DNA from 2 places in the Micrococcus sp. KRD096 genome. Region 2 is predicted to be linked to the other one. Evidence: predicted binding sites of a transcription regulator. Region 2 holds the regulator's gene; the other holds the start of a gene.
The links. The regulator LexA, encoded in region 2, represses DNA repair genes until DNA is damaged. The targets are predictions, from matches to a motif close to TCGAACANNTGTTCGA.
Positions count from the first base shown of each region.

Region 1 (14,179 bases), on a different contig from region 2:
TCGGATTCCATTTCATCACCGCCCCCGGCGGCCTGCAGGGGCGCGCCCGCGCCACGGCCTACCGGAGCATTGTGGACTGGTTGGGCGCACGCCCCGGCACGCGTCGGCTCGTGATCGAGCCGGACGTCCGCAACACGCGGGCCGTGAAGACCGCCCGGGCTCTGGGCTTCACGGTGGACCGGGAGGTCGAGCTGCCGGGCAAGCGGGCGGCGCTGTGCTTCCGCGACGTGCGCTGACCCGGCCCCGCACACGGCGACGGCGCGCACCCGCCTCGGTGCGCGCCGTGATCGTGCCGGTCAGGGGCGGTGGCTCACTTGTGCTCGGCCACGCCCGTCTGGCCCTCCCGGACCAGGGCGGTCATGCGGGAGACCGTGCGGAAGTACTTCTTCATGTAGCCGCCGTGCATCATCTCCTGCGTGAACAGGGCGTCGAAGGGCACGCCGGAGGCGAGGACGGGCACGTCCTTGTCGTACAGGCGGTCCGCGAACACCACGAAGCGCAGGGCCGTGGCCTGCTCCGTGATGGTGTGCACGTCGTGGAGGGCGAGCACGTCCACGTCCTTGACGAGCTCGCGGTAGCGGGAGGGATGCACGCGGGAGAGCATCGCGGTGAGGTCCGCGAAGTCGTCCACGGCGAGCACGCCCGCGTCGGGGAAGTTCTCCTGGGCGGTGGTCTCGACGGCGGCGTCGTCCAGGGGCGACGGGGCGGCGGAGAGGCCGCGGTGGCGGTAGTCCTCGCCGTCCACGCGGATGACCTCGAACTGGTCGGCCAGGACCTGGATCTCGCGCTTGAAGTCCTGCGCCGCGAAGCGCCCCTCGCCGAGCGAGCCCGGCAGGGTGTTGGAGGTCGCCACCAGGCGCACGCCGGCGTCGGCCAGCTCGCGCATGAGGCGGGACATCAGCACGGTGTCCCCCGGGTCGTCGAGCTCGAACTCGTCGATGCACACGAGGGTGTACTCCTTGAGCTCGTCCACCGCCTTGCGGAAGGACAGGGCGCCCACGAGGTTGGTGTACTCCACGAACGTGCCGAACGCCTTGGGTCCGGGGGCCGCGTGCCACGTCGAGGCCAGCAGGTGGGTCTTGCCGACACCGAAGCCGCCGTCGAGGTAGATGCCGGCCGGCCCCGCCGCCCGCTTCTTCCCGCCGAACAGGCCGCCGAGGAACCCGCCGCCCGAGCCGCCCCGGCCGAGGTCTGCCGCGAACCGGCGCAGCCGCTCCACGGCCTGTGCCTGCGAGGGGTGCGCGGGGTCCGGGATGTAGGTGTCGAAGGACACCGTGCCGAAGCGGTACGACGGGTGGAAGCCGGCCAGCAGCTGGTCCGGGGTGACCTGCGGCGAACGGTCGGCGAGGTGGACGATCTGAGCCACGGGACACTCCCAGGGTCGACGACGGGGATTCCGGGCCATGCTATCGGGCCGCGGACCCGACCCATGTGACCTCGCGTGTCCCGGACTGAGGGGCCCCTACCCTCTTACGTGACACCGATGTGCCGTAATCTGGCGCGCAGGGCACGGACACGGAACCCGCCGTCGTCGTGCCGCCCGCCCCGGGCCCGTGCGGGCCCGCCCCGACGCGAAGGAAGGCAGTGCCATGACCGATACCGCCGCGAAGTTCTCCGAGTACGCCCACCCCGAGAAGCTGGTGTCCACGCAGTGGGTCGCCGACCATGTCGGCGACGAGGACGTCGTGGTCCTCGAGTCCAACGAGGACGCTCTCCTCTACTCCACCGGCCACATCCCCGGCGCCCAGCGCGTCGACTGGCACACCGAGCTCAACGACCCCGTCACCCGCGACTTCGTCGGCCCCGAGGCCTTCGCCGAGTTCGCCGCCTCCAAGGGGATCTCCCGGGACACCACCGTGGTGTTCTACGGCGACAAGTCCAACTGGTGGGCCGCCTACGCCCTGTGGGTGTTCACCCTCTACGGCCATGAGGACCTGCGCCTGATGGACGGCGGCCGTGACAAGTGGATCGCGGAGGGACGCGAGACCACCCGCGAGGTCCCGACCGTGGCCCGCTCCGAGTACCCGGTGATCGAGCGCGACGACCACACCGAGCGCGCCGCCCGCGAGGACGTCCTCAAGGCCATCGGGACCACCCCGCTGATCGACGTCCGCTCCCGTCCCGAGTACACGGGCGAGACCACGCACATGGCCGGCTACCCGCAGGAGGGCACTCTGCGCGGCGGCCACATCCCCACGGCGGCGTCCGTGCCGTGGGCGTCCGCGGCCAACGAGGACGGCACCTTCAAGTCCCGCGCCGAGCTGGAGCAGGTCTATCGCGCCGGCGCCGGGCTGCAGGAGGGCGACGACGTGATCGCCTACTGCCGCATCGGCGAGCGGTCCTCCCACACCTGGTTCGTGCTCAAGTACCTGCTCGGCCACGAGGACGTCCGCAACTACGACGGCTCCTGGACCGAGTGGGGCAACGCCGTGCGCCTGCCGATCGCCGTCGGCGAAGAGCCGGGCGAGGCCCCCGCGCGCTGAGCCCCCGGCACGGCGTGGATCACTAGACTGGGACACCATGACCGAGAACCACGCCGTGCCCGCCGCCCTGGCCGAGATCATCGACGACTTCGCCGGGGTGCCCGATCCCGAGAAGCTCGAGCTGCTGCTGGAGTTCTCGGACGAGCTGCCGGCGCTGCCGGAGCGCTACGACGGCCACGAGGCCGAGATGGAGCAGGTCGTGGAGTGTCAGACCCCGCTGTTCCTGGCCGTCGAGCTCGAGGGTGAGCCCGGCCCGCAGGCCCCGGTCCGCCTCTTCATCACCGCTCCCCCGGAGGCGCCCACCACGCGCGGCTTCGCCTCCGTGCTCACCCAGGGCCTGGACGGGCTGAGCGCCCTCGAGGTCGTGGACGTGCCCGAGGACATCCCCACCCGCCTCGGTCTGGCCAAGGCCCTCACCCCCCTGCGCCTGCGCGGCATGTCCGCCATGCTCGGCCGCATCAAGCGCAACGTACGCGAGCAGGCCGGGATCGCCTGAGTCCGCCGTGGGCCAGCGCAAGAAGGATCGCGGCGCCCGGCACGGGGCGGCCACGCCGGCCGTCGCCGCCCTCGAGGCCGCCGGCGTCCCGTACCGGCTGCACACCTTCGACGTGGCCCTCGACGCCGGCGGCGAGCGGTTCGGCGTCCAGGTCGCCCGGGCGCTCAGCGTGCCCGCCGATCGACTGTTCAAGACGCTGATGGTGGCGGACCCCGACGGCGCGCTCGCCGCGTGCGTGGTGCCCGTGTCCGGTCAGCTGGACCTGCGGGCCGCCGCCGCAGTGCTGGGCGTCAAGCGGCTCGCCCTGGCCGATCTGGCCGTCGTCGAACGCCGGACCGGCTACGTGCGGGGCGGCGTCTCGCCCCTGGGCCAGCGCCGGCCCCACCCCGTCGTCCTGGACTCCTCCGCTCTCGACGCGGAGCTCATGTACGTCTCCGGCGGGCAACGCGGCCTGGATGTCGAGATCGCGCCCGCCGACCTCGTGCAGGTGACGGGCGCCGTCGTCGCGGAGATCGCGGCGGACTGACGGGCGAGTCCTGCGGCGGACCGGTCAGGCGTCGTCGCGCGCCTGGCGGCGCACCGCGACCATGCGCTGGCCGACGGTGACCAGGGAGGCGGCGGCGAGCAGCCCCAAGGTGACGGCCAGGACGACCGGGGGCAGACCGAGGCCGGTGAGGCCGGCGACCACGAGGGTGGCCACGAGCCGTTCCGCTCGCTCGGCGATGCCCACGTGCGCGTCCCAGCCGAGGGCCTCCGCCTTGGCACGCACGTAGGAGACGAGCATGCCCAGGGCGAGGCAGGCCCCGGAGAGCGCGCCGACCGCGGGTGCGGCGCCGAAGCCCCACAGGCACAGCCCGAGGAACACGGCCGCGTCCTGCACGCGGTCCAGGGTGGAGTCGAGGAACGCGCCCCAGCGGCCGGTGGACCCGGCCTCGCGCGCCATGATCCCGTCCACCAGGTCCGAGAACACGAACGCGGTGATGAAGAGCGTGCCCCAGAACAGGTGCCCCAGGGGGAACAGCACGAGCGCGCCCAGGCTCACGCCGAGCGTGCCGACGACCGTCACGGTGTCCGGACTGACCCCGGCCCGCAGGAGCGTACGGGCCACCGGGGTGAACAGGCGGGTGGTGACGCCGCGCGCGTGACGGTCCAGCATCAGGCGGGGTCTCCGGCCCCCGGGCGAGGATGCTCGGCCGCGGCACGGGCGTTGGCCGCCTGGCGCACACCGTGGTCCTGGGCGGCCCGGTCCCAGACGTCCGCGAGAATCTGCCGGGTCTCCCCCAGGGTCTGCGACATGTTCTTGGTCCGGGCGATGATCGGCAGGAAGTTGCCGTCGCCGGTCCACCGCGGCACCACGTGCTGGTGCAGATGGGCTGCGATCCCGGCGCCGGCCACCGCCCCCTGGTTCATGCCGAGGTTGTAGCCGGAAGCGCCGGCGGCCTGGCCGAGGGCCAGCATCGCCGTCTGGGTCAGCTCCGCCATCTCGGCGGCCTCCTCCGTGGTGGTGTCCGTGTACAGGGGCACGTGGCGGTAGGGGCAGACGAGCAGGTGACCGGGGTTGTACGGGTACAGGTTCAGCACCACGTAGGCGGTGCGGCCGCGGTGGACGATGAGGGAGTCCTCATCGTCGCGCTGCGGGGCCGCGCAGAACGGGCAGGTGTGCTCGTCCTTGACCTGGCCCGTCCCCTTGGACACGTACGCCATGCGGTGGGCGTTCCAGAACCGCTCGAAGGCGTCCGGGGCGCCGGGCAGCTCGAAGCCGTCCGTGGCGGCGGCGTCCGCCGACGCGCGGGCCTGCGCCCGCGCGTCGGGTCCGCCGGTGCCGGGGCTGGTCATGGGGTGACCTCGCGCTCGCGCACCGCCTTCACGATGCGTTCGATCGCCTCCTCCACCGGCACGCCGTTGTCCTGGGTGCCGTCGCGGAAGCGGAAGGACACGGCGCCCGCCTCCTTGTCCTCGCCGCCGGCGATCAGCACGAACGGCGCCTTCTCCTTGGCCGCGGTGCGGATCTTCTTCGGGAAGCGGTCCGAGGAGTCGTCCAGGCGCGCCCGGATCCCCTCGGCGCGCAGCTTCGCGACGACGTCGTCCAGGTAGTCGTTGAATGCCTCGGCCACCGGGATGGCCACGACTTGCTCCGGGGCGAGCCAGGCCGGGAACGCGCCGGCGTAGTGCTCGGTGAGGACGCCCAGGAAGCGCTCGATGGAGCCGAAGAGGGCGCGGTGGATCATCACGGGGCGCTGACGGGTGCCGTCGGCGGCCTGGTACTCGAGGTCGAAGCGCTCGGGCAGGTTGAAGTCCAGCTGGATGGTGGACATCTGCCACGTGCGGCCGATGGCGTCCCGGGCCTGGACCGAGATCTTCGGGCCGTAGAACGCGGCGCCGCCCGGATCCGGGACGAGCTGCAGACCGGAGGCCTCCGCGACCTCGGCGAGGGTGCGGGTGGCCTCCTCCCAGATCTCGTCGGAGCCGACGAACTTCTCCGGGTCCTTCGTGGAGAGCTCGAGGTAGAAGTCGTTGAGGCCGTAGTCCTTGAGCAGGTCGAGGACGAAGTTGAGCGTGGTGGTCAGCTCCTCCTTCATCTGCTCGCGGGTGCAGTAGATGTGGGCGTCGTCCTGGGTCATGCCGCGCACGCGCGTGAGTCCGTGGACCACGCCGGACTTCTCGTACCGGTACACGGAGCCGAACTCGAACAGCCGCAGTGGCAGCTCACGGTAGGACCGGCCGCGGGAGCGGTAGATCAGGTTGTGCATGGGGCAGTTCATCGGCTTGAGGTAGTAGTTCTGCCCCTGGCGGGTGATCTCGCCGGTCTCGGGATCACGGACCTCGTCGATGTGCATGGGCGGGAACATGCCGTCCGCGTACCAGTCGAGGTGGCCGGACACCTCGTAGAGGTGCTGCTTGGTGATGTGCGGGGTGTAGACGAACTCGTAGCCGGCCTCGGTGTGGCGCCGACGGGAGTAGTCCTCCATCTCCTTGCGGATGATGCCGCCGCGCGGGTGGAACACGGGCAGGCCGGAGCCGAGCTCGTCCGGGAAGGAGAACAGGTCCAGCTCGGCGCCGAGCTTGCGGTGGTCGCGGCGCTCGGCCTCGGCGAGACGCTCCTGGTAGGCCTTGAGGTCGTCCTTGCTGGCCCAGGCGGTGCCGTAGATGCGCTGCAGCTGCTTGTTCTTCTCATTGCCGAGCCAGTAGGCGGCGGCGGAGCGGGTGAGCGCGAAGCCGTTGCCGATGAGCTTGGTGGAGGGCAGGTGCGGGCCGCGGCAGAGGTCGCACCACACGGCGTCGCCGGTCTTGCGGTCCACGTTGTCGTAGATGGTGATCTCCCCGGCCCCGACCTCCACGGAGGCGCCCTCGCCGGCGGTGTCCGCGGCGTCCTTCTTGCCGAGCAGCTCGAGCTTGTAGGGCTCCTCCGCCATCTCGGCGCGGGCGGTCTCCTCGTCCACGACGCGGCGGCGGAAGGTCTGGCCGGACTTCACGATCTTCTGCATGAGCGAGGAGATCTGCTTGAGGTCCTCGGGGGTGAAGGGCTCGTCGACGTCGAAGTCGAAGTAGAAGCCGTCCGTGATGTACGGGCCGATGCCGAGCTTGGCGCCCGGACGCAGCTGCTGCACGGCCTGGGCCATCACGTGGGCGGTGGAGTGCCGCAGCACCTCGAGGCCCTCGGGCTCCGTGATGTCCACCGACTCGACGGACGCGCCGGCGGGGATCTCGCGGGCCAGGTCCCAGAGCAGGCCGTCCACCCGCATCACGGCGGTGGTCGGCTTCTCGCGGAAGAGGTCGAGGCCGGTGGTGCCGTGCGTCACCTCCCGCAGCTCTCCGTCCACGGTCAGCAGGATGTTCTTCGGCTCCGACACGGTGCTCCTTCGAGGTCTGGCTTCGGGATCGGTGGCGTACGGGGGCCACCGTCGGCCGCGTCCCATTCTAGGGGCGCGGCCGGACGGCGGGGCACGGAGGCGGACGGTCTCATCTGTCCGGGGTGGGCAGCAGCTCCCACGTCTCCGGGTGGGGCACCGGGATCGGGGTGTGCTCCGGAGCGGGCCGATCGGGTGCCGCGCGGACGGGGCGGGCCCCGCCGGCCGGCCCGACGTCGGTGCGCACCTTCACGGGCCGGCCGCCCGTGCCGTGGTGCGGGATGTCCGGCAGGGGCTGCGCTCCGGTGCCCGCCCGGCCGCTGCGGCGCGCGGCGGCGGCTCGGCGGTCCGCCGCGAGCCAGTCCCGCCACTGCTGCCGGGTGGCGTCCAGGTAGTCGGGGTCCGGGAGCGTCTCGGGCCGGTGCAGGTCCCAGGCGCGCACGGCCTGGACGGACACGGCCCGGTCGCCGGTGCGCCGGACGGTGCCCTCGATCAGCAGGAGGCGGGCGGAGAAGAGCATCTCCCCGGAGGCGTGCTGGGCCTCGGTGAAGAAGGAGGCGTCCACGCAGCCGGTGCCGTCGTCCACGGAGAGGAACACCACCCGCTTGCCGCTGCGCATGGGCGGGGTCTGGGTGGCCACGCGCACCCCGGCCACGAGCACCCGGGACTGCGTGCGCAGCCCGAGCAGGTCCTTCGCCCGGGTGACGCCGAGCGCGTCCAGGTACGGGGCGTGGGAGTCCATGAGGTGGGCGGTGACGTCCAGGGCGGTGAGCTCCAGCTCGGTGCGGACCCGGGCGGCCGGGGCCGGGTCCGGGAAGAGCGGGGCGAGGGTGGTGAGCTCGGTGTCCGGCAGGTCCAGGGCCAGCTGGCCCTCCACCTGCCGTGGACGGGCGGACCGCGAGCGCGGGGCGGTGCGGCCGGGGGCGGTGCCGCGGGTGGTGGAGACCATGAGGCGGGCGGGGTACATGCCGGGGTCGTGTTCGAGGATGGCGGCCATGAAGGCGGCGGGGTGGTGGGTCTTGAGCCAGGCGGAGTGGTAGGTGGGGACGGCGAAGGCGGCGCCGTGGGCCTTGCAGAAGCCGAAGGAGCCGAAGGCGGAGAGGGTGGCCCAGACCTCGTCGATGACGTCGAGGGAGTAGCCGCGGGCGAGGGCGCCGGTGCGGAAGGCCTCTTCGACGAGGTGTTCCTGCGGGCCGCCGAGGAGGCGGCGGTGCTCGTCGGCGCGGGCCAGTCCGCAGCCGGTCATGACGTCCATGGTGCGCAGGACCTGTTCGTGGAAGACGGTGACCCCGTGGGTCTCGGCGAGGACGGGCCGCAGGTCGGGGTGCGGGTAGTGGGCGGGTGCCCAACCGTGCCGCTGTTCGAGGAAGGGCCGGACCATGTCGGACTGCATGGGGCCGGGGCGGAAGAGGGAGATGTCCACGGTGAGGTCGTTGAACTCGTGGGGGGCGAGCTTGCCGACGAGTTCGCGCTGACCCGGGGACTCGATCTGGAAGCAGCCGAGGGTGTGGGTGGTGCGGATCATCGCGTAGGTGGCGGCGTCGTCGAGGGGCACCTGTTCGAGGTCGATGTGCTCGCCCGTGGTGCGTTCGACCTCGGCGATCGTGTAGGCGATGGCGGACTGCATGCGCACGCCGAGGATGTCGAGCTTGAGGAAGCCCATGGGGTCCATGTCGTGCTTGTCGAACTGGCTCATGGGCAGGCCCATGCCGGAGGGCTGGACGGGGGTGCGGTGCAGCAGGGCGGCGTCGCCGAGGATGACGCCGCAGGGGTGCATGGAGATGTGGCGGGGCAGGCGGTCGAGGCGTTCGGTGAGGTCGACGAGCAGGTCCAGCTGGCGGTCGCCCTCGGCGCGGCCGGACTCGATGCGGCGGGAGAGACCGCCGAGTTCGGGCATGCGCTGGAGGGCCTCGCGGAAGTTCGAGGCGGAGAAGCGCCAGAGCTGCTTGGCGATGGCGTCCACCTCGGGTTCGGGCATGCCGAGGGCGAGGCCGGCGTCGCGGACGGCGCCGCGGGCCCGGTAGGCGTTCTGCATGCTCATGAGGGTGGTGCGCTCGGCGCCGAAGCGCTCGACGACGGCGTGGTAGATCTCGTGGCGGCGGGCGGACTCCACGTCGATGTCGATGTCCGGGAGGGTGGAGCGGTCAGTGGAGAGGAAGCGCTCCATGATCAGGCCGTTGGCCATGGGGTCGACATGGGAGATGCGCAGGGCGTGGTTGACGAGGGAGGAGGCGCCGGAGCCGCGGGCGGCCACGCGGATGCCCATGCCCTCGATGAGGTCGACGACGGCGGCCACGGTGAGGAAGTAGGAGGAGAAGCCGAGTCGGGTGATGATGCCGAGCTCGTGCTCGGCGCGGTCCTGCAGGTCCCGGGCCGCCTGGCTGGTGCCGGGGAGGCCTCCCCCGGTGTGGAGGTGGGGGTAGCGGGCGAGGAGGCCGGTGCGGGTGCGCTCGCGCAGCACGTGCTCCGGGGGGCCGTCGATGCCGATGATGGCGGCCTCGGGGACGCGGGGCACACCCCAGCCGAGGTCGGTCTCGGGGGGGTTGTCCCGGTTGGCGGCGGTGGGGACCCGGCCGGCCGCCGCGGCGGCGAGCTCGGCGACGCTGGCCCACGGGCTGCCGCCCGCCGCTCCCCCGGTGGTGCGGGCGTGGGCGGCGGAGACGAGCTCGCACAGGGAGCGGTAGCCGGAGCCATGACAGCCTCCTCGGGCGAGCACGACCACGCGGCCGGCGTCCTCGTCCTCGCTCCACCGGACGGCCAGGTCCACGCCCACGATCGGGGTGATGCCGTGGCGCAGGCAGGCGCCCACGTGTTTGGCCATGCCGTAGAGCCCGTCCCGGTCGGTGCAGGCCAGCAGGTCCATGTCCGCGGCCGCGGCGGCGGCCACGAGGTCCTCGGGCCAGCTGACCCCGTAGTGGGCGCTGAACGCGGAGGCGACGTGCAGGTGGGCGAAGGGTGCGGCGGTGCGTCCGGCCGCGGCGGCCCGGCTCATGCCGACCGCCTCAGGTCCTGGGCGTGCTCGTGGACGCGCACGAGCCGCCACCGGCCGGAGTCCAGGTGGTGGGCGACGTCGAGGGTCTGCAGGGGCGCGGCGCCGGCCCGGGCCAGGCGAACCTGCAGCCGCCACATCTCGTGGTCCACGAGACCGGCGCCGCGGCCCTTCTCCGCGCGGACCTCCTCCGCCCACCAGCGGCGCCGCTCGAACCAGCGCACGGGGCGCTCTGCGAGGACGTAGTCCCGCCCGTTCCAGCGCAGCCCCTTCGGGGTGCCGTCTGCCCCGTACTCCACCGCCACCGACTGTGTGAGGACTCCCATTCTGCTTCTCTCCCTGTGCACTGCTGACCGGACCGACGACGGGGTGCCGTCGCGCGATGGGAGCGCGGCCCGTCCGGCGGACCGGACGCGGGGAAGAAGTGGGAAGGTGGGGCCGCACCCCCGATCGTACTCGAACATGTGTTCGAATGCGATGGGTGCGAAGGTAGGGCGGCCGCCGGACACGTTAAGGACGCATCGCCCCCGAGACAGGAGGGGCCGAGTCCTGGCCGTGGGCCTCGACCCCGACACTGGGGTGCACATGCACGAGAAAATCGTCTCTTGGGCTGGAAGAAGTGCGCCGGCACGGTCCTGTGGACAATGCGAGCAGGACCACAATCCGTCTGCGTATACTCCGAACCAACCGGGCCTCGCATGCCACGGGCACCGCGCTGCGGGATCAGCGCGGGAGGCGCGGACACACGACGGACGTCCAGTTGGAGGGGAAATGTCTCTCACCGCACCCGGGCGCGCCCTGCGCCGCCACCGATTCGCCCAGGCCGGCACGCTCAGCGTGGCCTTGGCGCTCGCACTGACCGCCTGCGGCGGGCAGTCCGAGCCCGCCGAGTCGTCGACGACGTCGCCCTCGTCCGCCAAGCCCGCCGTCGAGACGTCCGCGCCCGCGAGCACGAGCGAGACCGCAGGCGTCAGCTCATCCTCCACGGCCACGGAGAGCGGGTCCGGCGAATACGTTCCCGCGTCTGCCGACGGTCCCGCGCGGAACGTGCCCAAGCCGGAGATGCCCGCCGCCATGAAGGAAGAGACCAAGGAGGGCGCCGAGGCGGCGATTCGCTACTTCTGGGAGGCTATTTACTACACCGACCAGACCGGAGAAACTGCTGATTTTGATTCGACATACAGCGAATACTGCGAGCTTTGCCAAGCCGTATCCGACTCAACTGCCCAGCACTACAAAGAAGGTGGCTGGTCAACGGGAGAGCGCACCTCGATCAAATCGTTAACTCTCACCCCGTCAGAGTTTGGCTACACCGCTACTCTTGTTCGTGACGCATCCGCTGTAGAGGTCTTCGACTCACAGGGCGTTAGAGACGACTCTGCCAGTGGGGCGGAAACTCACGACGAGACCTGGCTGGCCGACGTAGTCTACGAACCCTCCAAGGGCCACTGGGTGATCGATGAGATGCAAAATCACCAGGATGCTCAATAATGCCTTCCATCTCTCGTATTTTGATTGCGATAGCAACTGCCTGCATTGCCTTAACGCTGATTCAGGCGCCATCGGCACACGCACAGCGCGCGAAGACCTGCACCGATGTTCCCATTAGTGGCAAGCGAGAAGACGTCGAATTTAGGATTCGAACGCAGTGCAAGAAACAGTCGCGAACACAGCCCCCTCAGCCGGCCTCCGAACCGGTGTCCGCAGTTACCGCTCCAGGAGCCAGAGAAAAGCCGGCAATCGAGCAGCGCACTGTAGACGCCTGTTTCCCGAATCAAGAAAACAATTCCGATTTTGGGACGTGTCGCGAACAGACCGAGGCCTTTTGCCCAGAAGGAGCATGGGTACGCGAGCAGTTCATCGACACAACTCGCCCAGATAGGGATCCCTATTACAGCCGGCCGGAATGCGTTACTGCGGGTTCGCCAGCCCCAGCAGCAGACGGCGCCCCGCCCGTCTCCATCGACGAGGTCCGCACGCTCCTCGTGCTGGAGCCTGAGATCCGGTCGGACAACGGCGGACGCGGGATCCGCAATGCGGAGACCAACTTCTACGCAGACGCCGAGACGCGCACGCTCGTCACCACCCTCAACGGGGTCGAGGTCGAACTCCGCGCCACGCCGGTGAGCTTCCACTGGGACTACGGGGACGGGTCCCCCACCAAGACCACCTCGGTCGCAGGCCAGAGCCAGCCGGAGTTCAACGTCCCCACCCCCACGAGCCACGTGTACGAGGACACCGGGCAGTACACGGTCCGCCTCACCACCGTGTACATCGGCGAATACCGGGAGGCCGGGGGCGAATGGGTGCTCATCCCGGGCACCATCAGCCTCGACTCGGCCCCCGTCACTGCGAACATCTGGCGCACCATCACCCGCAATGTCGCCGATGACTGCAGCGTCGACTCCTCAGCCTGGGGCTGCACCGGCCCCATCGAATCCGCTCCGGCCGGCTGAGGACGGACCGCGGGGCGGCCGACGGTCTCCCGTCCACCGCCCCGCGGCCCCCTCGTCGGCCGGGTGCGTCAGACCCGGCGCACCCACCCCCGGGCCGCGAGCACGAGTCCCGCGCCGAGGGCCGCGAGCGCTCCGAGCGCGCCCTCCGGAACCTCACGCCCGGTCTCGACCGTGTCCGGGGTCGTGTGGGCGTCCTCCATCGCCGGCACGTTCAGGGCCCGGGGCTTCTGCCCGTCCGCGAGCAACTCGACGAGCGCGAAGACGTCGGACCGCTCCGCGTCCTGGGTGATGATGACGTCCTCACTCTTGGTCATCCCGTCCAGCGACCAGTCGAGGACGAGGCGGTCGTCGGTCGGGTATGTCGCGTCGGCGAGGTAGTGAAACCCGGTGAAGGAATCCACCGTGGTGTCGCGCCAGAGGGCACCCCAGCGCGGACCCCACGAGAGTTCCGCGACCGCCGCGTCGTCGCCCAGGCCTTCGGACCGGAACGGCAGCAGCACGCCCGGCTCGGCGTGCTGCAGCGTGAGGAACCGCTCGGGGTAGTCCCCGAACACGGGGTCGGCCAGGCTGTGCTCGCCCCACGCGTAGACGAGCCCGGCAGAGGGGCCTATGTTGCCCTCCGGAGTGCCGGCGGTCTCGTCGTAGAGAGCGGCGGCCACCGGGGTGCCGTCCACGGACAGGGTGAACAGGAGATGACCGTCTCCGGCCTCGCCGTGGCACCCCGCCGAGAGATGCGGCGCTCATACCGGCCCGGTGACACCCACGCTACGCAGAGCCCATTCTCAGGGGGAGTTCAGGACGGTCTCGGATCCGTCTCGATCCGATCACGGTGCCGCGGCACCGCGTTCCCGCGTCTCACGGGCAGGTCATCCCCGTCGCCCCGTCCTTCAGAGCAGCGTTCCCTGCTGCTCTCTCATCTCCTGGGTCAGCTCCGGCCCGTTGTTCCGGACGTTCCCCACGGCGCCCCCCACGGGCCGCAGCGACCAGCCCGCCGCGACGTCGTACGCGCCGGCGCGCACCTCGCCCACGAGGGTGTCGGCTTCTTCGGCGGACCCGAGCGTGTCCGGGGCGAGCCACCGGCCCATCGTCTCGGCGTCCATGGGCACGGGCAGCCGGTCGTGCAGCCGGCCGAGTGCGGCGAGCACCGGATCGTCGTCGTCCGCGTCGGGCGCGGCCATGGTGAGGATCGTCGTCGAGAGGACCCAGGCGTCCTCCCCCGCGGCCTTGGCCTCGGGGTCCTGCCACCACTCGTACAGGCCGGCGAACCAGATGACCGGCCCCTCGCCGTCCCCGGCCCCGGCCGGGTGCACGTAGTAGGGCTGCTTCTTCGCGGCTCGCCCGTCGGGACCCTTGGCGCCAGGCTCCGGCGTCTTCCACTCGTAGTAGCCCTCCGCCGGCACGGCGCAGCGGCGGGCGCGGACGGCGGCCCGGAACGTCGGCTTGGAGGCCACGGTCTCCGAGCGCGCGTTGAACGCACGGGACCCCACGGACAGCTCCTTCGCCCACGGCGGCACCAGGCCCCAGCGTGCCACGTGGATCCGCCGGGTCACTCCGGCACCGACGTCGTCCGCGTGCGCCACGAGGATCGGCACCTCGGCTGTCGGCGCCACGTTCCAGCTCTGGCGGAGCACCAGCTCCTCATTCGTCTCGGCATCGCCCAGGGCCACCAGGTCGCTCGTGGCGCGGGCCATCACGTAGCGGCCGCACACGTCAGCGGTCCCTCCCGTCCCGGCCACGCTCGACATACATCCACGCGATGCCGAGGGCGAAGCCCATCATCGCGCAGCCGAGCACATTGCCCCGGGGACTCTCGGTGCCCAGTCCGAACACCACCCCCAGGCCGACGCCGATCAGCAGCCCCACCAGTGGGATGCGCCACTGAGCGAGCGCCCCGGTGCCGTTCCGGG
Region 1 covers NZ_JABFAY010000018.1:163,777-177,955, forward strand. The annotation lists gene J1M41_RS09610 (GNAT family N-acetyltransferase) at 1-236, shown strand, start outside; gene zapE (cell division protein ZapE) at 311-1,366, opposite strand; gene J1M41_RS09620 (sulfurtransferase) at 1,590-2,483, shown strand; gene J1M41_RS09625 (SufE family protein) at 2,521-2,979, shown strand; gene J1M41_RS09630 (aminoacyl-tRNA deacylase) at 2,987-3,505, shown strand; gene pgsA (phosphatidylinositol phosphate synthase) at 3,530-4,135, opposite strand; gene J1M41_RS09640 (HIT domain-containing protein) at 4,135-4,815, opposite strand; gene thrS (threonine--tRNA ligase) at 4,812-6,830, opposite strand; gene J1M41_RS09650 (PHP domain-containing protein) at 6,940-9,819, opposite strand; gene J1M41_RS09655 (DUF6504 family protein) at 9,816-10,142, opposite strand; gene J1M41_RS09660 (DUF6318 family protein) at 10,588-11,307, shown strand; gene J1M41_RS09665 (PKD domain-containing protein) at 11,802-12,272, shown strand; gene J1M41_RS12100 (hypothetical protein) at 12,341-12,946, opposite strand; gene J1M41_RS09680 (SOS response-associated peptidase) at 13,160-13,981, opposite strand; gene J1M41_RS09685 (hypothetical protein) at 13,983-14,179, opposite strand, start outside.
Region 1: the regulator LexA is predicted to act here: its motif matches at 10,273-10,288, upstream of J1M41_RS09655 (DUF6504 family protein).

Region 2 (14,179 bases):
CGGTCCTGCTCCTCGGTGTAGGGATCCTCGGTCGCCGGTCCGACGACGGCCAGCTGACTCGACCGTGTCGGCGGGTTGAACCACATCAGCAGGATGCCGCCCAGCGCGCTGGAGAGGCCGACGATGGTCAGGCCGAGGGCACTCGACCACGTGGCCGCGACGACGGCGCCCAGCGCCGGGCCCATCATGAAGATCGTCTCCGTGACGATGGAGTCCAGGGCAAACGCCGTCTGCCGGTCCTTGCCGTGGGTGAGCACGCCGAGTCCCTGCCGGACGACGGAGAAGATCGGCAGTGAGAACACGCCGCCCAGGAACACGGCCAGGAGCATCGGCCAGAACGGCAGCCACGGGACGATCGGCCAGATCACGGCCTCCGCGATCACGGAGGGCAGCAGTGCACGGCGCAGCCCCTTCGCGTCCACCACGCGGCCCCGCCACGGCGAGCCCACCGCGATGCCCAGCGTCATCGCCGCCCCAGCCAGGCCGGCCTGGCCGTAGCCCAGGCCCAGCGTGAGCGCCACGTGCAGGGTGAGGATCACCCCGGCCGCGGTGTGCGGGAAGCGGGCGATGAACCCCACCGCCAGCAGATGGCGGATCCGAGGGTCCTGCAACAGCCGTCCGTACGCTCCGAAGTCCACCGTCGAATCCTACGGGAGGGGTCAAGGCACGCCCCGGAGGCGCCGTCGAGACGGCCGCGCGCTCGGCGGACTCAGCCGTTGCTGCGCCGGTCCTTGGCCCGGATCAGGTCGAGGGCGATGGCCGTGCCGAGCACGGCGCAGCGCACCACGGGCGGCATGCCGGGGTCCAGGCGCATCTCGTACCGCGAGCGCCCGGCCAGGGCGTTCATGACGCCTCCGAACCGCGCGGTCACGCGGGCGATCGGCTGCTGGCCCACGGTCATGGCGTAGTCGTGGTCCCACAGGTCGCCGGTCACCGCGAAGCACGTGCCGTCCACGACCTCGACGTTCACGGACGTCCGCAGGAACGCGATCTGGCGGACGAGGTTGGCGAAGGGCAGCCCGTCGGCGTCCAGGATCGCGAAGCGGTCGCGGCCGAACGTGGCCGGGTCGGCGAGGCGGAAGAGCACGCGGCCGTCGTCACCGTCGACCACGTCGAAGCTGCGGTTCCCCATCAGCATTCGGCCCAGGCCCCCGCCCGTGGTGACCACCGAGACGACGGTGCGCCCGTCCGGGTCCGTCACCTGGATGTCGTTGGACAGGAAGCTCGTCACCTGCTGCAGGATGAGGACGTCCGTGTGGGCGAGGCGACCGGCGTCGAAGGCGGGGCTCATGGGACCAGTCTGCCGTGTCGGGCCCTGCGGAATATTCAGGACGGGGCGGCTCGTTGTGCGGTATAGTTCATTTTTGAAGAACACGGCGACGGCGCGGCCGGCACCGTGAGACCCGCCCCCGGGCACACTGAGGAGCACACCATGCAGTTCGGCGTCTTCACGATCGGCGACATCACCGCCGATCCGACGAACGGGACCGCCCCCACCGAGCATCAGCGGATCAAGGACACCGTCAAGATCGCCCGCCACGCCGAGCAGGCGGGCTTCGAGGTGTTCGCGACCGGCCAGCACCACAACCCGCCCTTCGTGGCCCCGGGCAACCCGCCCACGCTGCTGGCCTACCTGGCCGCGCAGACCGAGACCCTCCAGCTCTCCACGGCGACGACCCTGATCACCACCATGGACCCGGTGCGTCTGGCCGAGGACTACGCGTACCTGCAGCACCTCGCCGACGGTCGCGTGGACCTGACGATGGGCCGCGGCAACACCGGCCCCGTGTACCCGTGGTTCGGCAAGGACATCCGCCAGGGCATCCAACTCGCCGTGGAGAACTACAACCTCCTCTACCGCCTGTGGCATGAGGAGACCGTGGACTGGAGCGGCAACCACCGCACCCCGCTGCAGGACTTCACCCTCACCCCGCAGCCCCTGGACGGCGTCGCCCCCTTCGTGTGGCACGGCTCCATCCGCTCCCCCGAGATCGCCGAGCAGGCCGCCTACTACGGCGACGGCTACTTCCACAACAACATCTTCTGGAACAAGGAGCACGTCATCCAGATGGTGCGCCTGTACCGCCAGCGCTACGAGTACTACGGCCACGGCAAGGCCCATCAGGCGTACGTGGCCCTGGGCGGCCAGGCCTACATGGCGAAGAACTCGCAGGACGCCGTGGCGGAGTTCCGCCCCTACTTCGACAACGCGCCGGTCTACGGCCACGGCCCGTCCCTCGAGGACTTCTCGAGGATGACGCCCCTGACGGTCGGCTCGCCGCAGCAGGTCATCGAGCGCACGCTCACGTTCCGCGACTGGGTGGGCGACTACCAGCGTCAGATGTTCCTCATCGACCACGCCGGCCTGCCCACGGACACCGTCCTGCGGCAGATCGACCTCTTCGGCGAGGAGGTCCTGCCCGTGCTGCGCAAGGAGTTCGACGCTCTGAAGCCGGACGACGTCCCGGCGGCCCCGACCCACGAGTTCCTCGTGGCACGCGCCCGCCGCGGCGAGGCTCCCGTGCCCGGCGGCAAGGAGGGATCGCAGGCCCAGCTCGACCGCGCGGCGGCCGCCGAGCAGCGCGCCACCGCCGATGCCGCGAAGGGCGGTGCCGCGCAGTGACCACCCCCGGCGCCCCCGATGCCTCCGCCCCGTTCACGCCGCAGGCCCGGCACCTCGCCGTGGTCTCCGGCGGGTCCGGGGACCCGTCCCAGACCCGCATGCTCGCCGAACGCATGGCGGAGTCCGCCTCGGCGGCGCTCTCCGAGCACGGCGTGGTCCCGCAGATCCACCTGATCACGCTGCGGGAGCTCGCCGTGGACATCGCGCAGGCCCTGGTGACCTTCGCCATCTCCCCGGCCCTGCGCGCCGCCCTGGACGAGGTCGCCCAGGCCGACGCCGTCATCGCGGTCTCGCCCACGTACAAGGCCTCCTACTCGGGCCTGTTCAAGTCCTTCTGGGACCTCGCGGAGCCCACGTCCGTCGTCGGGGTGCCCGTGCTCCTCGGCGCCACCGGCGGCACCGCCCGCCACTCGCTCATGATCGACACCGCCATGCGGCCGCTGTTCGCCTACCTCAAGGCCCGCATCGTGCCGACCGCGGTCTTCGCGGCCTCGGACGACTGGGGCGAGGCGGCCGGCGTGCAGGCCTCGATGCGGACCGACCCGCTGCAGTCCCGCATCCGGGCCGCCGGACGCGACCTGGCCGAGATCACCCTGAGCCGCCCCCCGCGGGCACGCGCCGCCGCGCCCGCGGACATCGACCTGGAGGTGACCCCCTTTGAGCAGCTCCTCAACCCCGGCCCCTGAGCCCGCCGCGCAGGACGCGGCGCCGGCGGAGCCCGACGGCGGCTGGTTCGGCTCCGCATCGGAGGCGCACCGCCCGGTGGACCCGCCCAAGCGCGCCTGGCGCGCCTACTTCGAGGCCACCCAGATGCTCACGGAGGTCCTGGAGCGCCGCCTGAAGCAGGACTGCGGCATGTCGCTGGCCGACTACAACCTGCTGCTGCTCCTCTACGAGTCCCCCGAGGGCCGGCTCCGGCTGGGAGAGCTGGCGTCCCGGATGGTCTTCTCCCCGTCGCGCATCACCTACCAGGTGAAGACGCTCGTGGCCCGCGGCCTGATCGACCGCCGCCCGGTGGCCTGTGACCGGCGGGGCTTCGAGGCCGTCCTCACCGACGAGGGCCGGTCCGCCTTCCGGCGCGCCGCGATCGAGCACGCCCGGCAGGTGGACGAGCTCTTCCTCGGCGACCTGGCGCCGGGCGAGGCGGAGTCCCTCACCCGGATCTTCTCCCGCCTGGGGCGGCGGCTCGAGGGGCTGTGCTGACCGCGTCCCCACCTGGCCGGGGCCGCCCCGGGACGTGACGAGGCCCGGTGATCCGTGCGGGATCACCGGGCCTCGTCGTGTCGTTCGGGGCGGAATCGATCAGCCGACCAGCTGACCGCCCAGGGTCACGGTGGCGTCCGTGGCGGCGCCGGCGGCGTCGACCACGGTGACCACCACGGAGCCGCCCGCGGGCACCTCGGCCGGCACGGGCAGCCAGGCGCGGTACTCGCCGGTGAGGTCCAGGCCGTCCTGGCCGAGGACCGTGCCGTCGGCGTCGTAGGCCGTGACGGTGACGGAGGCGAAGCCGCCCTGATCCGTCTGCGCGACCACCTGGGTGCCGTAGGCGACACCCTCGGCGGGCGCGGCCACGACGTCGGTCACGCCCGGCGCAGCGGCCTCGGCGACCGGGGCCTCAGCAGCGGGGGCCGCCTCGGCGGCCTCCTCCTCCGCGGCGGCCTCGGCGCGGGCCTTGAGCTCGGCCGCGATGGCCTCCTCCTCAGCCGGCGTGAACTCGGTCAGCTCGGACTCGTCCACGGCGGGCTCGCCGCCGGTGGGCAGGTCCTCGTCGGCCACGGGGCCCGCGACGTCGGCGATCGCCGGGGCGGTCTCGGCGGCCGGAGCGGTCTCCGCGGCCGCGGCGGTCTCGGCGGCGGGCGCCGCGGAGGCGTCCAGCGCGTCGAGGGACTCGACCGGGACCATGATCGAGGACATCGCCTGGGCGTCGCAGCCCACCACGTTGCCCTCGGCGTCGAAGGTCACCGGGGCGATGCCCGAGATGACCCCGACCACCCGCTGCTGGGCGTCATAGACGGCCCCGCCCGAGTCGCCGGCGTAGGTCGAGGCGGTGTCGAGGGCAACCTGATCCGCGTACGCGTCGTCGCAGACCGTGGCGGCCTCGAAGGTCTGCGTGTGGGACACGGTGTTCGGCGCGCCCAGCGGCACGGACGAGCCGTGGGTGTAGACGGTCTCGCCCACACCGATGGACGAGGCCGGCCGCGTGGACCAGTCGCCCACGACGTCGACGTCGTCGGCCAGGGCCACGCGGACCGCGTCCACGCCCGAATCGCCGGGCAGTGCCGAGACGGTGCCGATCGCGGTGCCGTCGACGTCGCGGACGGTCGAGCCGATCTGCCACTGGCCCGCACCACAGTGGGCCGCGGTGTAGGCGGTGGCGTCGTCGACGATGGTCAGACTGCACGCCCCGGCCGGCGCGGTGATCGCCGAGCCCTGGGTGAGCGTGGTCTGCGCGAGGGCGGGGCCGGCACCGGCCACCACCACCGCGCCCAGCGCCGCGGTGGCGACGCCGGTCAAGGTTCTGGTTCTCATGGGTACTCCTCGGAGGATGGGAGGCATGGGGCCGGCGCGCGGCGCACGGCCTCCAGGACGGGGTGGGGCCACCACGGGCCCTCCCCTCCCCCTCAACGGTACCGGACAGGCCGGGCGACCGATCAGGGTCGGCGGACCGTGATCTCCACGGAGTCGGCCCGCTCGGCCAGCAGCGGCAGGTCTGCCAGGAGGGTCTTGAGCGTGGCCGTCATCAGGCGCACCCCGGCCGCGTCGGCGTCCCGGGTGGGCATCGCGACGATCTGCAGCTCGGGCCCGGCCCCGCCTCCGTTCATCACCGCGCCGGAGCCCGTGTGCGTGGCCACCCCCGACCCGGGTGCGAGGCCCAGGTTGAGCAGGTTCGGGACCAGGTCGGCGACCTCGGCGATCTCGTCCGCGATCTCCTGGTCCCGATAGGCGGGGGTCCACTCCCTCTGCTGGGCGAGCGACCACACGGCCGGGCGTCGCACCACGTACGTGTGCTCGGCGCCGGCGTCGATGACGACGAGCTCACAGCCCTCGTCCACGGCGGACAGGCAGGCACGCGGCAGCCACACGGCCACGGGTCGGGCGACCGGGTTCCATGCCGTCAGCGCGGGCACGTTCGTGAACACCGGCAGCGCCTGCCGGCCGTCCGGCGCGCGCATGGTCACGAGGGCCACGTCCGCGGCCTTGTCCCCGTGCGCCGCGACGTCGTGCTCGTGACCGGTGTGGTCGGCGTGGTCGTGGACGTCGTCCTCGTCCACGGCAAGGGTGGGCACGACGGCGGCGAACACGCGGATGCGCGCGAGCACCTCCGTCACCTCCCGCTCACCGGCGGAGCCGTCCGTCAGGGCCGCCATGACGGCGGTCCACTCGGCCGGGCTGGTGCCGTCGTCCTCGTCGAACACGTGCAACGGGTTCGCGGAGCCGTCCACGCCGGGGCCGGAGAGGTCACGGCCCTGCCACGGGACGCCCGCGGTGTCCGCGGTGTTCTCGCCCGCGGTCTTCTCCCGCATGCGGTCGAGTGCGGCCCGGATGTGCCCCGGCAGCTCCCGGGCCGCCGGATGCGGCACCGCGACCGTCTCGTCGATCGGACCGAGCCCGTCGTCGCGGGCCAGGCCGCCGTCGTCGTGCGAGCCCGTCACGGGGCGACCGGGCCGGGCTGCTCGGAGCGCGCCTGCTCCACCGTGGCGCCGCCGGCGACGGCCAGCGCCTGCTCCAGGCTGAAGCGGCCGGCGTACAGCGCCTTGCCCATGATCGCGCCCTCGACGCCCTGGCCGGTCATGGCCGCGAGCGCGGCAACGTCCTCGAGGGAGGAGATGCCGCCCGAGGCGACGACCGGCTTCGCGGTCTTCGCGCAGACCTGGGCGAGCAGCTCCGTGTTCGGCCCCTTGAGCGTGCCGTCCTTCGTGACGTCGGTGACCACGTAGCGGGCGCAGCCGGCATCCTCGAGGCGGGCGAGCACCTCCCAGAGGTCGCCGCCCTCCTTGGTCCAGCCGCGGGCGGCGAGCGTGGTGCCGCGCACGTCGAGGCCCACGGCCACCCGGTCGCCGAAGCGCTCGATGACGCGCGCGGTCCAGTCCGGGTCCTCGAGGGCGGCGGTGCCCAGGTTCACGCGCGCCGCACCCATCTCGAGGGCGTTCTCGAGCGAGGCGTCGTCGCGGATGCCGCCGGACAGCTCGATCTTCACGCCGATCTCCTCCACCACACGGCGCATGACCTCGCGGTTGTCACCGCGACCGAAGGCCGCGTCCAGGTCCACGAGGTGGATCCACTCCGCGCCGGCGCGCTGCCAGTCCAGGGCGGCGGTGACCGGGTCGCCGTACGAGGTGGCGCTGCCGGCCTCGCCCTGGACGAGGCGGACGGCCTGGCCGTCCTGGACGTCGACGGCGGGCAGCAGCTCGAGGGCGGGGGCGTTCGGGGTCATGGGGTTCCTCTCGGGTGGGGCGGCCGGCGCGGTCAGGCGCCGACGGTCAGGAAGGAGGCGGCGATGGCCATGCCGGCCAGCACGAGGACGATCACGATGGCCCACAGCGGCGCCTTCTGCGTGCGCATGGACCAGGCGGCGCCGAGCAGCAGCCCGCCGAGGGCGAGGTAGAGGACGGACCAGTAGGGCATCAGAGGGTCTCCAGCCAGTTGCGCAGCAGCTGCAGCCCGGCGTCCCCGGACTTCTCGGGGTGGAACTGCGTGGCCGACAGGGGGCCGTTCTCCACGGCGGCGATGAAGTCCGCGCCGTGGTGCGCCCAGGTGACCTGGGGCGGACGCATGGCGGAGATCGTCTGGTCGAACTCCCATTCGAGCACGCCGTAGGAGTGGACGAAGTAGAACCGCTCGTCCTCGATGCCCGCGAAGAGGGCGCTGCCCTCGGGCGGCCGGACGGTGTTCCAGCCCATGTGGGGCAGGACCTCGGCGGGCAGCTCGGCGACGACACCCGGCCACTCCCCCATGCCTGCGGTGCGCTCGCCGTGCTCGACGCCGGCGTCGAAGAGGATCTGGTGGCCCACGCAGATGCCGAGGACGGGTCGGCCCCCGGCCACGCGGCGGCCGATCCAGCGGGTGCCGCCGACCTCGGTCAGTGCCCGCATCACGGACGCGTACGCCCCGACGCCGGGCACGAGCAGCCCGTCGGCCTCCTGCACGGCCTGCGGATCGCGCGTGAGCTCGACCTCCGCGCCGGCCCGCTCCACGGCACGCAGCGCCGAGTGCACGTTGCCCGAGCCGTAGTCCAGGACGGCGACGCGCGGCCGCACGCCGGGGACGGTGGTGGGGCGGGCCATCAGAGGGCGCCCTTGGTGGAGGGCACGCCGGTCATGCGGGGGTCGTCCTCGACGGCGGCGCGCAGGGCGCGGGCGAAGGCCTTGAACTGCGCCTCGACGATGTGGTGCGGATCCCGGCCTCGCACGACGTCCATGTGGAGGCAGATCGCCGCGTGGTACGTGATCGACTCGAACACATGGCGGGTCATGGAACCGGTGAAGTGCCCGCCGATGAGGTGGTACTGCTGGCCCTCGGGCTCGCCCTCGTGCACGAGGTACGGCCGGCCGGAGACGTCGACGACGGCGCGCGCCAGCGCCTCGTCCAGCGGCACGGACGCCTCGCCGAAGCGGCGGATGCCGGACTTGTCCCCGAGCGCGGTCTTGAGCACCTCGCCCAGGGTGATGGCGACGTCCTCGACCGTGTGGTGCACGTCGATGTGCGTGTCCCCGGTGGCACGGACCGTCAGGTCGATCTGGGAGTGCCGGGACAGCGCGGTGAGCATGTGGTCGTAGAACGGCACGGTGGTGGAGATCTCAGCGCGGCCGGTGCCGTCCAGATCCATCTCGACGTACACGTCCGACTCGCTCGTGGTGCGCGTCATGCGCGCACGGCGTCCGGAGATCAACTCGGCTGCCACGGGTCCTCCTCGGGCTGGGTCCGCACCGGTCCGGGACGGGTGCGGGGGGATGCGGGTGCGCGCGGCCGGTGCCGGCGGGCCGGGGCGCCGCGCGCGCTGTCCCCATCCTAGGGAGCCGGGCGGACGCCGAGACTCCGGTGACGCCTCAGGACCGGTCCCCGGTCTCGCCGAGGACCTCCGCGAGAGCGGTGAGGAACGCCGTCGTCTCCGCCTCGGTGCCGGCGGTGACGCGCAGGTGGTGCGGGATGCCGACGTCCCGCACGAGGACGCCGCGGTCGAGCAGGCGGCGCCACACGTCGGACGCGTCCTCGAGGTGACCGAAGAAGACGAAGTTCGAGTCGGACACCGAGGGCCTCAGTCCCAGGCCGCGCAGGGTGGAGACGATGCGGTCGCGCTGGGCCTTGATGTCCTCCACGGTGCGCAGCAGCGCGTCCACGTGATCGAGGGCGGCCTCCGCCGTGGCCTGCGTGACCGCGGAGAGGTGGTACGGCAGGCGCACCAGGCGCAGGGCGTCGGCGACGGCGGGGTCCGCGGCCAGGTAGCCCAGGCGCGCGCCGGCCAGGGCGAACGCCTTGGACATGGTGCGCGTGACGATCAGCCGCTCACGGCCGGGCAGGAGGGTGAGGGCGGAGCGGGTGCCGGCGAGGGCGAACTCCGCGTAGGCCTCGTCCACGACGACCATGGCGCCGGGCCCGCCGGCGGCCTCGTTCTGCGCCTGCGCGGCGTACACGGCCTCGATGGTCGCCAGGTCCAGGGCGGTGCCCGTCGGGTTGTTGGGCGAGGCCAGGAAGACGACGTGCGGACGGTGCTCCCGCACCATGGCCGCCGCGTGCTCGGCGCTGAGGGTGTGGTCTTCGGCACGGCCGCCGTCCACGAACACGGTGTCCGTGCCGCCGGCCAGCAGCGGGTACATGGAGTACGAGGGCAGGAAGCTCAGCAGTGTCCGCCCGGGGCCGCCGAAGGCCTGGAGGATCTGCTGCAGGATCTCGTTGGAGCCGTTGCCGGCCCACACGTGGTCCGCCGTGAGGCCGTGGCCGAGGTAGCCGGCGAGCGCACGTCGCAGCCCCGTGAACTCGCGGTCCGGGTAGCGGTTCAGCCCCCCGGCGACGGCCGCGACCCGCTCGGCGATGGCGGTGGCGACCTCCTCCGGCACCGGATGCGTGTTCTCGTTGGTGTTGAGCATGTACGGCACGTCCAGCTGGGGGGCGCCGTAGGGGCTCAGGCCGCGGAGGTTCTCACGCAGGGGCAGAGAGCTGAGGTCGGTCATGGCCGCCAGTCTAGGAAGCGTGGAGGGCGAGGCCCGCCGTGCGTCACCGCGTGGCCGGGACGAACAGCTCCTCGCCCGGCGCGGGGGCCCGGCCCTCGAGCCCGTTGAGCTCGTCGATCGTGGCGATCACCTCGTAGACGTCCGCCTCCGGAGCCACCGTGGTGGCGATGGTCCACAGGCTGTCCCCGGGCATGACCGTGACGGACTGGGTGGCGGGCCCCGCGGTGTCCGCGGACACCGCGGCGGGCGACAGCAGCACACCCAGGAAGAAGGCGGCCGCCAGCGTGGCGGCCACGGCCGCGGCGATCACGGGGATCCCCCGCAGCACGAGGCGGCCGCGGCGGGTCAGACGGATGGTGGCCGGACGCGGCCGCGCCGTCGCGGGCGAGCCGGCGAACTGGGCGGTGGTGAGCGTCATGGTGTCCTCCTCCGGGGCGGATGCCCTCCAGGTGATCGAACATGTGTTCGAATCCGTTCGAATGCCTTTCTAGCACAGGTGTTCGAGACATGCCACGACGAGATCGAACATATCTTTGAAGGAGAGGCGGCTCTCCTCTAGGCTCGAGGCCATGCACGGACGCCCCGGAACGCCCCGGGACCGCCAAGACACAGGCAACCAGCGGGGGCGGACACGGTAAGCGTCCGGACGGCAGCCGGACGCCGGAACACGAGTCCGGCCACCATCACCCCGGGAGAACGGACGGCAGCCATGAGCACCACCGACGATCAGCCGGCGGCGCGCGCGCCGCTCACCGACCGCCAGCGGCGGATCGTGCAGACCATCCGGGACGCGATCGCCGACCACGGCTACCCGCCCTCCATGCGCGAGATCGGCGACGCCGCGGGCCTGGCCTCGCTCTCCTCCGTCACGCACCAGCTGGGCCGTCTCGAGCGGCACGGCTACATCCGGCGCGACCCCGGACGCCCGCGTGCCCTCGAGGTGCTGCTCGACGTGGACGGCACCCCGCTGGGCGAGGCCGCCTCCCCCACCGCTGCGCCGTCGTCGCGGGTCTCCGCGATCCCCGCGTGGCACACCGGCGCAGACGAGGCGGACAGCGTGCCGGTCCCCTGGGTCGGCCGCATCGCGGCGGGCGGCCCGGTCCTGGCTGAGCAGCAGGTCGAGGACGTCATGGCGATCCCGCGACGCCTCACGGGCGAGGGCGAGCTGTTCATGCTGCGCGTCACGGGCGACTCGATGGTGGACGCCGCGATCTGCGACGGCGACTGGGTGGTGGTGCGCCGGCAGGACACGGCGGAGAATGGCGACATCGTCGCGGCCCTCCTCGACGACGAGGCCACCGTGAAGACCTTCCGCCGCCGCGACGGGCACACCTGGCTCCTCCCCCAGAACACGGCCTACGAGCCCATCCTCGGCGATCACGCCACCGTGATGGGGCGGGTCGTCACGGTCCTGCGTTCGCTCTGACCCGCTCCCTCCGGCCGGGCCGACGGCCCGAGGCCGAGCGAGGTCAATCGCCCGAGGCGAGCCGTGCCAGCACCCCGCGGACGACGTCGCGGTCCGTGGTGCGCCAGAAGTCCGGCAGGGCGCTCGTGATGTAGCCGCCGTACCGCTCGGTGGCCAGGCGGGGGTCCAGCACGGCCACCACGCCGCGGTCCGTCACGGAGCGCACGAGGCGCCCGGCGCCCTGGGCCATGCGCACGGCCGCATGCGTGGCGGAGATCCGCATGAACCCGTTGCCGCCGTGCCGGGCGACGTCCCGGGTGCGGGCCTGGGAGAGCGGGTCGTCCGGCCGCGGGAACGGGATGCGGTCGATCACCACGAGCCGCAGCGAGTTCCCCGGCACGTCCACGCCCTGCCACAGGCTCATGGTCCCGAACAGGGACGTGTCCGGCTCCTCGGAGAACTGGCGCACGAGGGCGGAGAGGGTCGCGTCCCCCTGGCACAGGATCGTGGTCTTCGGCCCGAGCCGACGGCGCATCTCGGCGGCGGCGTCCTCGGCCGCCCGGCGCGAGGAGAACAGGCCGAGGGCCCCGCCCCGCGACGCCCTCAGGAGCGCCTCGAGCTCATCCAGGGACTCGGGCGAGGCCGTCCGGCCGGGCCGGGGCAGGTGCCGGGCCACGTAGAGCACCCCCTGACGCGGGTAGTCGAAGGGGCTGCCGACGTCGAGGGCCTCGAACTTCGGGGCGTCCGGGCCGGCCAGGCCCACGTCGCCGGCCACCGAGTCGAACCGGCGCTCCCCCGAGCCCACGGTGAGCGTGGCGGAGGTGAGCACCGTCGTCGCCTTGCCGAACAGGCCCTCCCGCAGCTTGCCGGCCACCGAGAGCGGGGCCACGTAGAGCTGGGGCGGGTCGGTCTCGTCCCCCGGCTGCCAGCCCACGCCGGGCTCGAAGTGGCCGGGGCGGGTGGCCCACAGCACCTCGGGGAAGTCGGCCTCGGGCCGGGCCGCGAGCATGCGCTCCACCACCTCGAGGACCTCGAGGATCCGCGAGCGCGCCATCTGCCGTCCGCCGTCGGCGTCGGCCTCCTTGTCCTTGTCCTGGCCGAGGTCGGACAGGCACTGGCGCGCGGCCGTGAGGACGCCGGTGAGGGCCTGCTCCTGGACCTCGTCGGGGCCCGCGGCGATCAGACCGGACGGAGTGTCCGTGAACGCGCGGTCCAGGGCCGCCCCGGCCTCGATCAGGTCCTCCACGGCCACGGTGGTGTGGCGGCGCAGCGAGGTGGCCGCGCCGTGCACGATCGACCCGGACAGCTGCCCGGTGACCGCACCGGTCACCCGGTCCTGCAGCTCGTGGGCCTCGTCCACGACGACGGCCGAGTACGCCGGCAGCACCGCGAGGCCCTCGAAGGCGCTGATGGCGAGCATCGCGTGGTTGGTGACCACGACGTCCGCGTCCGCCGCGTCCGCGCGGGCACGCTCGGAGAAGCACTCCTCGGCCTGGGGGCAGCGGGACGCGCCGAGGCAGTCGACCGCGGTGACGGAGACCTGCCGCCACGCGCGGTCGGTGACGGGGACCTCGAGGTCGTCGCGGTCCCCGGTCTCGGTCTGGTCCGCCCACGCCCGCAGGTACATGACCTCCTTGCCCAACAGGGAGGAGGGCCCGGCGGCGCCGTCCGTGGCGGAGCCGATCACCCCGCCGTCGTCGGCGACCGTGAAGAGGGCCTCCTCGCCCTCATCCCCGGGGTAGCCGCCGTCCACCTTGTGGCGACAGAGGTAGTTGGAGCGGCCCTTGACCAGGGCGACGACGGGCTCGCGAGGCAGCTCGTCCTTGAGCGCCTCGACCAGCCGGGGGGCGTCCCGCTTCATGATCTGGGCCTGCAGGGCGAGCGTGGCCGTGGCGACGACGACGGGGTCCTCCTGCGTCATCGCGTGCTGGATCGCGGGGATCAGGTAGGCCAGGGACTTGCCGGTGCCGGTGCCGGCCTGCACGAGCAGGTGGCGGCGCGACTCGAGGGCGCGCGCCACCTGCAGCACCATCTCCCGCTGGCCCGCGCGGTGCTGGCCGCCGGTGGCCTGCACCGCGGCGTCCAGCAGGCGCAGTGCCTCGCGCTCGTGCTCCGTGCGGGGCTGCGCGCCGCCTGCCCCGACTTCCTCCGCCCCGCCGCTCACAACGCGTCCGCCTCCACGACGAACTCGGCGAAGTCCGGCGCGATGTCTTCACGGACCAGCACGGACAGGCGGGTGCCGCCCTCCTCGTAGCCCTCGGCCAGGATCTCCGCGTCCGCCGAGTGGAGGCGGGAGACCAGCTCACCCCGGGTGAACGGGATCAGCAGTTCGAGCCGCACGTCCGGCCGCGGGATGGTGGCCGCGATGGCGCGCTCGAGCTCGTCGATGCCCTCGCCGGTGCGCGCCGAGACCACCACGGCGTGGGGCTCCTTGGCCCGGATCCGGGCGATGACGGCCGGGTCCGCGGCGTCCGCCTTGTTCAGCACGATGATCTCGGGGATCCGGTGCGCGTGCACCTCCGCGAACACGGAGCGCACCGCGGCGATCTGGCCCTCGGGGTCCGGGTGCGAGCCGTCCACGACGTGCAGGATGACGTCCGCGTCCGCGACCTCCTCGAGGGTGGAGCGGAACGCCTCGACCAGCTGCGTGGGCAGGTTCCGCACGAAGCCGACCGTGTCCGAGAGGGTGTAGCCGATGCCGTCCGGCGTCATGGCCTTGCGCACGGTGGGGTCCAGCGTGGCGAACAGGGCGTTCTCCACGAGCACCCCGGCGTGGGTGAGGCGGTTGAGCAGGGACGACTTCCCGGCGTTGGTGTACCCGGCGATCGCCACGGACGGCACCCGGTTGCGACGACGGTTGGCGCGCTTGGCCTCCCGGGCCGGCTTCATCCCGGCGATGTCCCGGCGCAGCTTCGCCATGCGGGTGCGGATGCGGCGGCGGTCCAGCTCGATCTTGGTCTCACCGGGTCCACGGGAGCCGAT
Region 2 covers NZ_JABFAY010000002.1:67,393-81,571, reverse strand. The annotation lists gene J1M41_RS00625 (MFS transporter) at 1-638, opposite strand, end outside; gene J1M41_RS00620 (LURP-one-related/scramblase family protein) at 710-1,291, opposite strand; gene J1M41_RS00615 (LLM class flavin-dependent oxidoreductase) at 1,433-2,623, shown strand; gene J1M41_RS00610 (FMN reductase) at 2,620-3,309, shown strand; gene J1M41_RS00605 (MarR family winged helix-turn-helix transcriptional regulator) at 3,281-3,826, shown strand; gene J1M41_RS00600 (trypsin-like serine protease) at 3,926-5,152, opposite strand; gene J1M41_RS00595 (SseB family protein) at 5,275-6,276, opposite strand; gene priA (bifunctional 1-(5-phosphoribosyl)-5-((5-phosphoribosylamino)methylideneamino)imidazole-4-carboxamide isomerase/phosphoribosylanthranilate isomerase PriA) at 6,273-7,058, opposite strand; gene J1M41_RS00585 (hypothetical protein) at 7,091-7,249, opposite strand; gene hisH (imidazole glycerol phosphate synthase subunit HisH) at 7,249-7,908, opposite strand; gene hisB (imidazoleglycerol-phosphate dehydratase HisB) at 7,908-8,489, opposite strand; gene J1M41_RS00570 (histidinol-phosphate transaminase) at 8,671-9,792, opposite strand; gene J1M41_RS00565 (LysM peptidoglycan-binding domain-containing protein) at 9,836-10,210, opposite strand; gene lexA (transcriptional repressor LexA) at 10,502-11,218, shown strand; gene J1M41_RS00555 (ATP-dependent DNA helicase) at 11,262-13,361, opposite strand; gene hflX (GTPase HflX) at 13,358-14,179, opposite strand, start outside.